2 regions of the Neobacillus sp. SRL179 genome follow, and region 2 is predicted to be linked to the other one. Evidence: a T-box and tRNA genes for the amino acid it is inferred to sense, from the RefSeq annotation. Region 2 holds a T-box; the other holds one or more tRNA genes.
The links. The T-box of region 2 lies ahead of metG (methionine--tRNA ligase). A T-box ahead of a tRNA ligase gene usually reads a tRNA of that ligase, here a tRNA-Met.
Positions count from the first base shown of each region.

Region 1: it encodes a tRNA-Met, which carries the amino acid that the T-box ahead of metG (methionine--tRNA ligase) is inferred to sense. The anticodon was not compared.

Region 1 is NZ_OZ481792.1:272,298-278,728, reverse strand. It holds gene tsaD (tRNA (adenosine(37)-N6)-threonylcarbamoyltransferase complex transferase subunit TsaD) at 1-783, opposite strand, end outside; gene rimI (ribosomal protein S18-alanine N-acetyltransferase) at 780-1,229, opposite strand; gene tsaB (tRNA (adenosine(37)-N6)-threonylcarbamoyltransferase complex dimerization subunit type 1 TsaB) at 1,245-1,949, opposite strand; gene tsaE (tRNA (adenosine(37)-N6)-threonylcarbamoyltransferase complex ATPase subunit type 1 TsaE) at 1,946-2,401, opposite strand; gene AC4E8C_RS01520 (hypothetical protein) at 2,659-2,826, opposite strand; tRNA gene AC4E8C_RS01515 (tRNA-Asp) at 3,006-3,082, opposite strand; tRNA gene AC4E8C_RS01510 (tRNA-Met) at 3,086-3,159, opposite strand; rRNA gene rrf (5S ribosomal RNA) at 3,196-3,312, opposite strand; rRNA gene AC4E8C_RS01500 (23S ribosomal RNA) at 3,391-6,327, opposite strand.
Region 2 is NZ_OZ481792.1:2,175,589-2,182,019, reverse strand. It holds gene AC4E8C_RS10805 (hypothetical protein) at 1-777, opposite strand, end outside; gene AC4E8C_RS10800 (DUF4317 domain-containing protein) at 1,036-2,199, opposite strand; gene metG (methionine--tRNA ligase) at 2,288-3,922, opposite strand; T-box leader at 3,983-4,255, opposite strand; gene AC4E8C_RS10790 (hypothetical protein) at 4,347-4,823, opposite strand; gene AC4E8C_RS10785 (DUF4352 domain-containing protein) at 4,993-6,431, opposite strand, start outside.

The DNA.
Region 1 (6,431 bases), 1.9 Mb from region 2:
TTGTGCTACAGCTTTCTCCGTCTTCTTCACCAGCACTTCTACGACACTTGCTTGAAAGCTTGCAGCTAAATCTTCTGGAGCAATTACTTCACCCCGTTGTTCCGCGTTATGAACAGTATTAATGACAGCTGATTTCAATCCGCTAAAACTAAAATCATAGGAGCCCTCTTCCAGCCATGCCCTTGGCAAATGGATCGTCGGGTTTCCTTCATGTGCCAAACGATCAATATGCGGACCGCCAGGATATGGCATATGTAACGTTCTTGCTACCTTATCGTATGCCTCCCCTGCGGCGTCATCCCTGGTTTCACCAATGACCTCAAAATGGCCATGTTCCTTCATATAGACAAGCTCTGTATGCCCTCCTGATACAACAAGCGCTAAGAGCGGGAATGTAAATTCTGTCACCAGCCGATTTGCGTAAATATGACCGGCAATGTGATGAACAGGCACGAGTGGTTTGTTATGAGCAAAGGCAAGTGCTTTGGCAGCATTTACGCCAATTAACAGGGCTCCTACTAATCCTGGACCTTCTGTAACAGCAATGGCATCAATCTCTGAAAAAGTCAGCTCTGCTTGCTGCAAGGCCTCCTCTAACACAATCGTAATTTGCTCAACATGGTGGCGGGATGCAATTTCCGGTACCACGCCGCCAAATCTTTTATGACTTTCAATTTGTGACGCGACTACATTCGCGACAATTTCTCGGCCATTTTTTATAATAGCGACTGCTGTTTCATCACAGCTTGTTTCAATTCCAAGTATATACAAATCTTTCTTCATAAGTTCACCCACATTATTAGTGCATCTTCTTGATTATCGGAATAATAATTTTTACGAATGCCGCCATTTTGAAAACCAAACTTTCGGTATAATGATTGCGCGACATGATTTGTGACACGTACTTCCAGTGTCATACTTTTTGTCCCCATCTCACGGGCAACAGACATTAATTTATTCATCAATGCCTCGCCAAGTTTTTTCCCTCTATATTCTGGCAGTATGGCAACATTGGTAACATGTGCTTCGTCCACTACAATCCAAGCCCCACAATAGCCGACAACTTTCTGATGATCTTCAATGACAATATAGACGGCAAATTTGTTATTGTGTAGTTCGTTATAAAATGCTTCCCGACTCCATGGTAATGTAAAGGAGGCATGCTCCACTTCTAACACTTGGTCTATATCCTCTTCCCTCATATAACGAAAAACAAAAGAATCTACCATTTATCTCTATCCTTATCATTTTAAAATTTTCCCTTTTGCCTCTAACCACTTCGCTTCAGCTTCCGCCAAACGAATATAATTGGGAACAAAGGAATGTATGTCTTCCCCAGGTTGGTTCATCCCAAGCAAGGCAAGCTCTGCTGGGCGTGGATTATGTTCTGTTATGCTCGCAAAAATCGCTTTTTCGCCTAACACTTCTTCAATAGCAGCTTTGTGGATGGGCAAGTCATTTCCAATAAACAAAACAGGTTTGTCTAGTTCATTTAACTTTGCTGCCCAATCGGCTAGCATAACCAATTGATCCGGTACTGCCGCTTGAAGTTCTCCGTGTTGATACTGATAGAGGGCCGTATAAACTTGTCCTCTTCTTGCATCAAATAACGGTGACACAAAACCCTCAAAGTATCGTCCCACTCCCGCCGCCAAAATTTCCAGGCTTGAAATACCAACTAACGGAATATTTAACGTCCATGCTAATGTCTTGGCAATGGTTACCCCAATTCTAACTCCTGTATAGGAACCAGGTCCCTTTGCCACCACAATCTTCGTTAAATCTGCAGGCACCCTTCCACAATCCTTCATTAAGGTCTCAATAGCCGGCATAATGCGAACAGAGTGATTCTTTTTTAAATTTGTCATATATTCCCCAAGGACCTGATTCTCTTCTAAAAGCGCTACCCCTAAGGTATAGTTAGAAGTATCAATCGCTAATATTGTCATTCAAAAATCTCCTTACATAATTGCTCATATCGTTTTCCTTTTGGTACTACAACGATTTTCCGCTGATCAGGACCTTCATGATAGAGGTTAATGGTTAACAATTCTGCTGGCAGCTGCTCATCAATTAAATGAGCCCATTCCACTACTGTAACACCATCCCCTTCAAAGTATTCATGAAAACCAAGGTCTTCACAAGCATCGGTTACCCGATATACATCCATATGGTACAAGGGCAGCCTGCCTCTATATTCTTTAATAATGGTAAATGTCGGACTGTTAACTGTTTTCTTTATTTCAAGACCCTTAGCTAACCCTTTTGTAAAAGTTGTTTTACCAGCGCCTAGATCACCCTCAAGGGCAATGACATCACCAGGTTGTAAATAGCCGGCCAACTTAATGGCAAACTCGGTCGTCTCTTCAGAATTCGTCGTATTCAGTTCAAATTGTTCCATGCCATCACCTTTTACTTTCACATAACAATCTATCTTCATTTTACCTTATTTTGGCCAAAAAAAAACCTTAGGATCTTTCCTAAGGATGCCTATACCCTATGTAGTTTACATGATTTCTTATAATTGAGCAAAAAAAGGCTCATATAGTAGCCGTGAAACGTGCGTCAATCAAGGAAAAAAGTGGAGTTCGCACTTCAATCGGCGGATAACCTCCACCAATCGGTGGATAGCCTCTCCCAATCGGCGGATAACCTCTCTCAATCAGCGAATAACTCCCCAATCGGCGGATAATCTCCTCCAATCGGTGGATAACCTCTCCCAATCGGCGGATAGCCTCTCCCAATCAGCGAATAACTCCCCAATCGGTGGATAATCCCCACCAATCGGTGGATAACCTCCTCCAATCGGCGGATAACCTCTCTCAATCAGCGAATAACTCCCAATCGGCGGATAATCCCCACCAATCGGCGGATAACCTCTTTCAATCAGCGCAGATAACAATCTGGTTTATATTCGAGTTTTGCATACTTCAAAAAGCAAGCCAACTTTTAAAGGCAAAAAAAAAGACGAAACTCTGTTTCGACTAGTTTTAAAAAACTATAAATGGCGGTCTGGACGGGACTCGAACCCGCGACCTCCTGCGTGACAGGCAGGCATTCTAACCAACTGAACTACCAGACCAAATTGCGGGGGCAGGATTTGAACCTGCGACCTTCGGGTTATGAGCCCGACGAGCTACCAGACTGCTCCACCCCGCGACAATAAAAGTATAAAAGTTGTTTATAAAATAAACAGCCTGGCAACGTCCTACTCTCACAGGGACGCGTGTCCCAACTACCATCGGCGCTGAGAAGCTTAACTTCCGTGTTCGGTATGGGAACGGGTGTGACCTTCTCGCCTTAATTACCAGACTATTTAATTAGAGGTTCATTCCCTCAAAACTAGATAATGCAGAAGAAGTTTGTAAAACATGAGTTCATCTAATATAAATGGTTAAGTCCTCGAACGATTAGTATCAGTCAGCTCCACATGTCGCCACGCTTCCACCTCTGACCTATCAACCTGATCATCTTTCAGGGTTCTTACTAGCTTGACGCTATGGGAAATCTCATCTTGAGGGGGGCTTCATGCTTAGATGCTTTCAGCACTTATCCCGTCCGCACATAGCTACCCAGCGATGCCTTTGGCAAGACAACTGGTACACCAGCGGTGCGTCCATCCCGGTCCTCTCGTACTAAGGACAGCTCCTCTCAAATTTCCTGCGCCCACGACGGATAGGGACCGAACTGTCTCACGACGTTCTGAACCCAGCTCGCGTACCGCTTTAATGGGCGAACAGCCCAACCCTTGGGACCGACTACAGCCCCAGGATGCGATGAGCCGACATCGAGGTGCCAAACCTCCCCGTCGATGTGGACTCTTGGGGGAGATAAGCCTGTTATCCCCGGGGTAGCTTTTATCCGTTGAGCGATGGCCCTTCCATGCGGAACCACCGGATCACTAAGCCCGACTTTCGTCCCTGCTCGACTTGTAGGTCTCGCAGTCAAGCTCCCTTGTGCCTTTACACTCTACGAATGATTTCCAACCATTCTGAGGGAACCTTTGGGCGCCTCCGTTACTCTTTAGGAGGCGACCGCCCCAGTCAAACTGCCCACCTGACACTGTCTCCCACCCCGATAAGGGGTGCGGGTTAGAATTTCAATACAGCCAGGGTAGTATCCCACCGACGCCTCCACCGAAGCTAGCGCTCCGGCTTCTCAGGCTCCTACCTATCCTGTACAAGCTGTACCAAAATTCAATATCAGGCTACAGTAAAGCTCCACGGGGTCTTTCCGTCCTGTCGCGGGTAACCTGCATCTTCACAGGTACTATAATTTCACCGAGTCTCTCGTTGAGACAGTGCCCAGATCGTTACGCCTTTCGTGCGGGTCGGAACTTACCCGACAAGGAATTTCGCTACCTTAGGACCGTTATAGTTACGGCCGCCGTTTACTGGGGCTTCGATTCAGAGCTTCGCTTGCGCTAACCCCTCCTCTTAACCTTCCAGCACCGGGCAGGCGTCAGCCCCTATACTTCGCCTTGCGGCTTCGCAGAGACCTGTGTTTTTGCTAAACAGTCGCCTGGGCCTATTCACTGCGGCTCTTCGAGGCTATGAACCTCAAAGAGCACCCCTTCTCCCGAAGTTACGGGGTCATTTTGCCGAGTTCCTTAACGAGAGTTCTCTCGCTCACCTTAGGATTCTCTCCTCGCCTACCTGTGTCGGTTTGCGGTACGGGCACCTTTTATCTCGCTAGAGGCTTTTCTTGGCAGTGTGGAATCAGGAACTTCGGTACTAAATTTCCCTCGCTGTCACAGCTCAGCCTTCACGGTGAACGGATTTTCCTATTCACCAGCCTAACTGCTTAGACGCGCATATCCAACAGCGCGCTTACCCTATCCTCCTGCGTCCCCCCATCACTCAAACGATAAAGAGGTGGTACAGGAATATCAACCTGTTGTCCATCGCCTACGCCTTTCGGCCTCGGCTTAGGTCCCGACTAACCCTGAGCGGACGAGCCTTCCTCAGGAAACCTTAGGCATTCGGTGGATGAGATTCTCACTCATCTTTCGCTACTCATACCGGCATTCTCACTTCTAAGCGCTCCACCAGTCCTTACGGTCTAGCTTCAACGCCCTTAGAACGCTCTCCTACCACTGACACCTGATGGTGTCAATCCACAGCTTCGGTGATACGTTTAGCCCCGGTACATTTTCGGCGCAGAGTCACTCGACCAGTGAGCTATTACGCACTCTTTAAATGGTGGCTGCTTCTAAGCCAACATCCTGGTTGTCTAAGCAACTCCACATCCTTTTCCACTTAACGTATACTTTGGGACCTTAGCTGGTGGTCTGGGCTGTTTCCCTTTTGACTACGGATCTTATCACTCGCAGTCTGACTCCCACGGATAAGTCTTTGGCATTCGGAGTTTGTCTGAATTCGGTAACCCGATGAGGGCCCCTAGTCCAAACAGTGCTCTACCTCCAAGACTCTTACTACGTGAGGCTAGCCCTAAAGCTATTTCGGAGAGAACCAGCTATCTCCAAGTTCGATTGGAATTTCTCCGCTACCCACACCTCATCCCCGCACTTTTCAACGTGCGTGGGTTCGGGCCTCCATCCAGTGTTACCTGGACTTCACCCTGGACATGGGTAGATCACCTGGTTTCGGGTCTACGACCACATACTCATTCGCCCTATTCAGACTCGCTTTCGCTGCGGCTCCGTCTTTTCAACTTAACCTTGCATGGGATCGTAACTCGCCGGTTCATTCTACAAAAGGCACGCCATCACCCATGAACGGGCTCTGACTACTTGTAGGCACACGGTTTCAGGAACTATTTCACTCCCCTTCCGGGGTGCTTTTCACCTTTCCCTCACGGTACTGGTTCACTATCGGTCACTAGGGAGTATTTAGCCTTGGGAGATGGTCCTCCCTGCTTCCGACCGGATTTCTCGTGTCCGGCCGTACTCAGGATCCACTCAGGAGGGAACGAAGTTTCAACTACAGGGTTTTTACCTTCTATGACGGACCTTTCCAGATCGCTTCATTTACCCCGTTCCTTTGTAACTCCATGTTGAGTGTCCTACAACCCCAAGAGGCAAGCCTCTTGGTTTGGGCTATGTCCCGTTTCGCTCGCCGCTACTCAGGGAATCGCGTTTGCTTTCTCTTCCTCCGGGTACTTAGATGTTTCAGTTCCCCGGGTATGCCATCAATACCCTATGTATTCAGGTAAAGATACTGCTCCATTACGAGCAGTGGGTTCCCCCATTCGGAAATCTCCGGATCAAAGCTTACTTACAGCTCCCCGAAGCATATCGGTGTTAGTCCCGTCCTTCATCGGCTCCTAGTGCCAAGGCATTCACCGTGCGCCCTTTCTAACTTAACCTAAAAGGTTATTTCTCTTAATTACTTAAGAGAGAAAACTAAAATGGCGATTACTCGATGTTTTCTTGCTTCTTCTTACGATTATCTAGTTTTCAAGGAACAAAC
Region 2 (6,431 bases):
TTTGTGTGTCAGTTCATGTGCCAAATAGTGAAAAATGTTATTCGATTGGGCAGTGGTAATTTTAAGGGACTCTCCGATCTCATTCCACCCGCCTAAACTAATCCAAGGAACAGTTGCCGATACCTCTCTGTCTGTAGGATAGATTTTGATAGAAATAGGTTCTGGTTTCCAGTTAAACTGCTTTGAATAAAAAGTGATGATATCAGATGCATCCTTCAATGTTTGTTGGGCATCCTTCTCTTGGCCTTTCGTGTAATAAACTTTGAGTATCCCAGAATCTGCAGCAATCGTTTCGAAAGGCAAATCATTCAGAAGCCATTTATCATTAACCTTTACTATTTGGTAGTTCACGATGTTAGTGGTATCTCCCAGCTTGGGATGGCTCATGGTTACACTGAAACTGACCGTTCCATTTTTATCATCCGTTTGTTGAAAATTATAAAGGTTTACTGACAATTGGTATCCTTGTTTTTTCTTAAACTCGGCTTCCTCTATCCATCTATGTTGTTCTTTGTAAAATAAAGGATTTTCCTTGTTCTGATAACTCATAAATAAATCTTGATCATTTTCCTCCACGGACTGCTTGATTTGCTGTAGGTCCCATTCGGGTGTCCCTTTTTTAACGCTTTGTTTCTCATCCTTTTGTTTAGGTGCTTCGCTGGCTGGTGCTTTTTCTGTTTGAGGCGTTCCTTTAGCTTGCTCATTTTCACTTGAGCAGCCAATCAAGAGTCCGCACATAAGTAAAAGAATCCATCCCACATTTGAAAACTTCTTCATCCACTTCTCCCCTTTAACGAGTACTAAAAATATTTTTGTTTTTTCGTACAATTTAAAAAGACGGTGATTGGCAAAAAAAGTTTCAAATTTTCCCAAATTAACCAGCAGTATACTTCGTAAGAAAGGGCTAAACATGAAATTTTTATAAATTTTCCATAAAAAAGGCTAAAACAGGCTGATTCCCCTGGCGAAATCAGCCTGTTTTAGCAGTGTGTTCTAAAGCATGTACTTAAAAAAAGACTTGTCCTATTAAAACCCTTAAAGTGTATTCGTTTCTAACTTAAATCCTTCTACAACGACCTCTTCATCCACCTCAATTAATAGGCAGCGTTTTCCTTGATATGTTATATATTTAACATATTTCAAGTCTTTCGGGTTAATAGTTAAATCGGCCACCTTCGTATTAATTTTGATGGTTTTAGGAACTAAATTGCTGGCTTTTATTTCGTGCCTTTCATCATCAATAATAGCTTTGAAAGCATGTTCCACTTTAGCCGGTTCCACATTTTCAACGCCGCTTACCGTTAAAATTCGTTCAATGGCTTGATGATCCAGTGTCGGAATTTCACTTTCCTCATTTTCTACAGAATCCTGGACAATCTTATCGATTTCCTCATAAACATTAGAAATGACTCGGGTATCCACTTCGTCACCCATCACTTCTTTTAAAATAAAATCAAAGCTGTCCTTCTCTTCTTGGGCGGTAATGATCTCCTCACAATTTAGAACATCCTCAATAAATCGGAAGTCTGGTTGATTCGCTTTCCCTGCACAATAGAGAATATGGTTCACGTCTGCGGCATTGTCATTAAAGGCTGGGAACATAAAGCCTGATAAAGGTGAATCTAAATTAATAATCGGATCAAAGACGTTATACGACTTGAATTCTTTCTCTATGTAATCAAAGGTCAAGGCCTTTTTCGGTTGATCCGTTTTACTGAGGCTGCAAAGAATAAACTGGTTGGAATAAACTTCATCATCCCCGCCCTCTTCGGATTCCGCATCCCGCTTTCGAGCCGCTTTTCGATATTCACCTCGAATAAACGTTACCATTGTATCAAATTCATAAACGGTATTAGCAAACATTTTCGCAACGATTTCAAGCATATATTCTTTCCAATCGTCCGTTGTATCTGCCCTTAGTCCATCATAGAGAATCATCTGGGTGCTGTCTTCAACATCCCGAATGAATTTAAGTTCAAATAATTTCGCATCCAGATTCCCTGTTAAAACCTTTTTAAAGTTGGCCAAAAACATTTCTTGAGCTTCTTGTTCTAGCATTTGAAACGGCTGGCTGACATGATGGTAAATCTCGCCTGATTCTTTCTGAACATACACATTGAAGATTTCTCGAATATTCATAAGATGTTCGTTATTTAATTTAAATTGTTTGCGGATATTAGCAATATCTTTTTTATTCATTTGTCTCATCTCCCATTTCTGATTATACTGTTCAGACATGGAAATAGTAATACTTGATTTTGATAAACTTTTATAAGGGGTATAATTTTTATAAAGATTGTGTTTTTAATTTTTCCAATTCCTCTTCGATTCTTGCTGGATTTAATCGTTCAAACAATGGTTCTACGTTTGATAAATGCTGTTGTTCAACCAGAAAGGGTCTCCATTCTTTTACTGTTATAGATAACATGTTCTTCACGTTACTACTGGAAAAAGGAAGGAACGGGGTTAAAATGTGTGCTAAATTAGCAATTAAGTAGACGCAATTTGCTAAAGTTTGCAGGCAAGACTCTTGATCATCCTTAATCTGCTTCCAAGGTTGCTGCTCATCAAAATATTTGTTCGAGAATCTCACCACCTCAAATACCTTCTCTAGTCCTTGCTTGAAGGAAGAATTTTCAATACAACTACCCACTTCACCGTATAATTGCTGAACTTTATCTTGAATAGCAGGCGTTATGACTTGATCAGGAATCAACCCATCCAATGACTTCTCAATAAATTTCAACGTCCGATTGACGAAATTTCCATACGCCCCCAGTAACTCACTATTATGACTATAAATAAATTCCTTCCAAGAAAAATCGGCATCCCGACTTTCTGGTGCGTTAATGGTTAAAAAGTAGCGAATCGAATCAGGCTCGTATCTTTCCAAGATGTCAGGAACCCATACGGCCCAATTTTTACTTGTGGACAATTTCTTCTTTTCCAATGTCAAATACTCATTTGAAACAATATGTGTGGGTAATGGTTCTTTCCCTAAACCAGCCAAGATCCCTGCCCAAATAATCGAATGGAACGGGATATTATCCTTCCCGTGGACGTAATAGGACGTCGTCGTTCCATGCCAAAAAGATGAGTCATCTTGATTGTTTTCCTGTGCCCATAGCTTGCTAGCTGTGTAATATCCAGAAACTGCTTCTATCCAAACGTAGATTTTTTTCTCTTCATAACCTGCTACTGGAACACTCACTCCAATTGGCAAATCCCTTGAAACTGCGCGATCTTGCAAGCCTTCCCTTAAATATCTTTTGGTCAAAGAAATAGCATTATCGCGCCAAAGGTGTTTGTTTTCAGCTTCTTGTGTATAGTTTTCCAACCTTTCTTGTAATGAACTTAACGAAAAGTAAAAATGCTCTGTTGTTCTAGTTGTGGGTGAATTTCCGCAGATCTTACATTTTCTATCAAGTAAATCAAGTGGTTCTAACACGCTAGAACAGGCATCACATTGATCACCTCGTGCATTTGCACCACAGTGAGGACAAATTCCTTCAACATATCGATCAGGTAAAAATTGCTGATCATATTCACAAAATGTTTGTTCTATTTCCTTTTTAAATATAAGACCCTTTTTAAGTAATTCCAAAAAGATCTCTTGAACGATTTTATGATGGTGGAGGGTATCAGTCCTTGTATAGGTATCGTAAGAGAATCCTAGTTTTGAAAAACATTCGGCAAATTCTTGATGATAACGATCGGCAATTTCTTTAGGTGAAACCCCTTCTTGTCTTGCTCTAATGGTAATAGGTGTTCCATTACAATCACTTCCTGATACATATAAAACTTCTTCACCCTTTAAACGGTAATATCTAGCTAGAATGTCCCCAGGCAGTAAACTCGAAATATGACCTAGATGCAAGGAACCATTCGCATATGCCCAAGCACCACCAATAAAAATACTCATGGTAAAACCTCCAGAATTTAATTTTTTAAAAACAAAAAAACCTCGTCCTCAACTGTAATAGTTAAGGACGAGGTTTGAATTCCACGTGATACCACCTTATTTCACAAATGGTTCACACCATTTGCCTTAGCAAGTACGGAGTAAAATACTACTCTTATACTGTGACATTGGTAACGAGTGCCAAAACTCGTCGTATCCTACTAATACTAAAATGTATGTTCAGTACGAAGCTCAGAGACCATTGTTCAAATAAGTGTTTTTGCTTCTTTTCAGCACCTGAAGCTCTCTGTGGAAAAACAACATCATTTTACTTTTTCTCTTCATTGCCTTTATTTGATAATTAAAAATAGTTTATTCAATAATTCCCGTAAAGTCAATATGAAAATATTTTTTACAAATAAAGCATCTCTAATAGCAGAGACGCCTAATAGTAAAAATTAAACCTTCTTACTCTCTCAATCAAATATTGTACTCCATATAATAAATACGCCTTATAGTGCAAGTATATAAAAAATTGGAAATGATTTAACCGATTAAGACGGATGATTTTTAACCTTTTAAGAACGTCTATAAAAATAAATGCAAAAAGTCCATCAAAAATTGCATTTAGTAATACAAATTTCTTAAAGTTTCCATATGATAGTTTAAGTACCCATAAGGACATAGGCATATAAGGACCGATGCTAAATGGTAGTTCATCCTTTAAAAAGGATTTCCGTTTATCGTAAAACTTCCACCACTTCCGCTTGTGTCCATACAAATGATTTAAAATTTCAAAAAAGACAATAAAAACACCCGCATTCGAAAAGCGTTTTAAATTACGTTTTCCTAGAAATAACAACGATAACCATGGAATAATGATGATAGAAAGATTAAATAGTAAGTGACGTTTTTTCATTATAACAATTACACCTCAACCAACTTTTTCTAGTCTGTTTTTTATAGTATCCAACTATTATCAAAAAATCCCAGTATTTAGTTTCTGCATGCAAAAAAGCGCATCATTTTTGATGTGCTTTTAGGTTTTTTGTTTTTAGGATTTCATTTTCTTCAGTCTAGCAAGCTTACTGTCATTGTAAGTCTATCAACGTTTGATTCATTTCCATGTATGGGGTATACCGCAGCTTTAGGGACTCATTAATTGGCTGCTCAAAGGCAAGTGTCCCCGATATCTTTTCTCCTGCCGCTAACTCCCCAGACCCTAAGGTTGTTTGGATATCAATCATAAGCAAGGGCTGTTCAAACGCTTCGCCTTCCTTGTTAATTATTTCGAAGTAATGCGGAGCGTATCGTACATTCTCTGGCCCTGTATTCTTAATTTCAACAGTTACAATAATAAATTCATTTCCACCTTTTGGTTTTTCTTTTGCATCACCGTTTGATTTTTCTACTTTTGTGACCATTACGGATGAATACGTTAATGGAATTTCTTCCCCAATCTTATAAGTTTTTTTCCTTTCACCTTGTGTTGATTCATCTACCGCTGGCAAATTGGTCGCAACCTCTTTGCTGGGGTTCTCAGGTTTCGTTTCCTTACCGATCTTTGTTTCTACTTTTTCATGAGCAACAAACATCCCAGCTATGAGGATGACCGCTACACCCCATCCCCATGTCCAGCTTTTCTTTCCAAGTAACCTTTTCTTCGTTCCTTTCTCCACCACGTATACTGCCCCATGTTGAATTGGATTCTTACCCACAAGTTCAAAACCACTTCTCACGACATCCTCGGATGAAGACTCATTAGCCGCCTTTTTCTTTCGATTCTTTTTACTCGTAACGAAACCATACATATTTTCTTCTACTTCTTTTTTCATCCCATTTACAATCAAGATAACGACTAGAAATCCCAAAATTGGTCCGAATATGGTCCAGGGTGCTTGGATAAAGTCATTTAAATTTTGCCCAATTAAGCCGGCCCATTCATTGGATAAAGAAGCATCCTTTGGCGGTTCATCATATCCAAATACTCCACCCTTTGTTAGTCCTCCTAAATAAAAACCAAAAATACCGAGATGCATAGTAACCTGCAAGCTGCTTAATAACTGCTGGAAAGTAAATAAGACGCCGTATGAACGAAAATAGGGCATTAAATGTGTTCGAATAATATGTAACTTACTAGCACCCATCAATGACGAACTTTTCACAAAGGATGTTTTCATTAATTCATCGGTAATCTCGGATACAAAGATTGCCACAGAAGGAAAACCTAAAATAACTAAAATTAACAACTGATAAGCAACAACAGAATTACTTGGGTGATCAAAAAAACCCATGGATGGCATCATTAACACAATTCCTAAAAAAACGGATGGTATATACCTGAAAATAATGAAAAAGTCTTTAAAATATTTTTTCATAAAGGGGGTATATAGAGACAAGAAAACGCCCATAATTCCACCGAATAAAACCCTAAGTAAAGATACCACAAGGGCTGTAACGAGGGTGAATTTTGCACCATACAACAATAACAGATGCATATCCTGACCGTTACGATCCGTTCCTAAAAGAT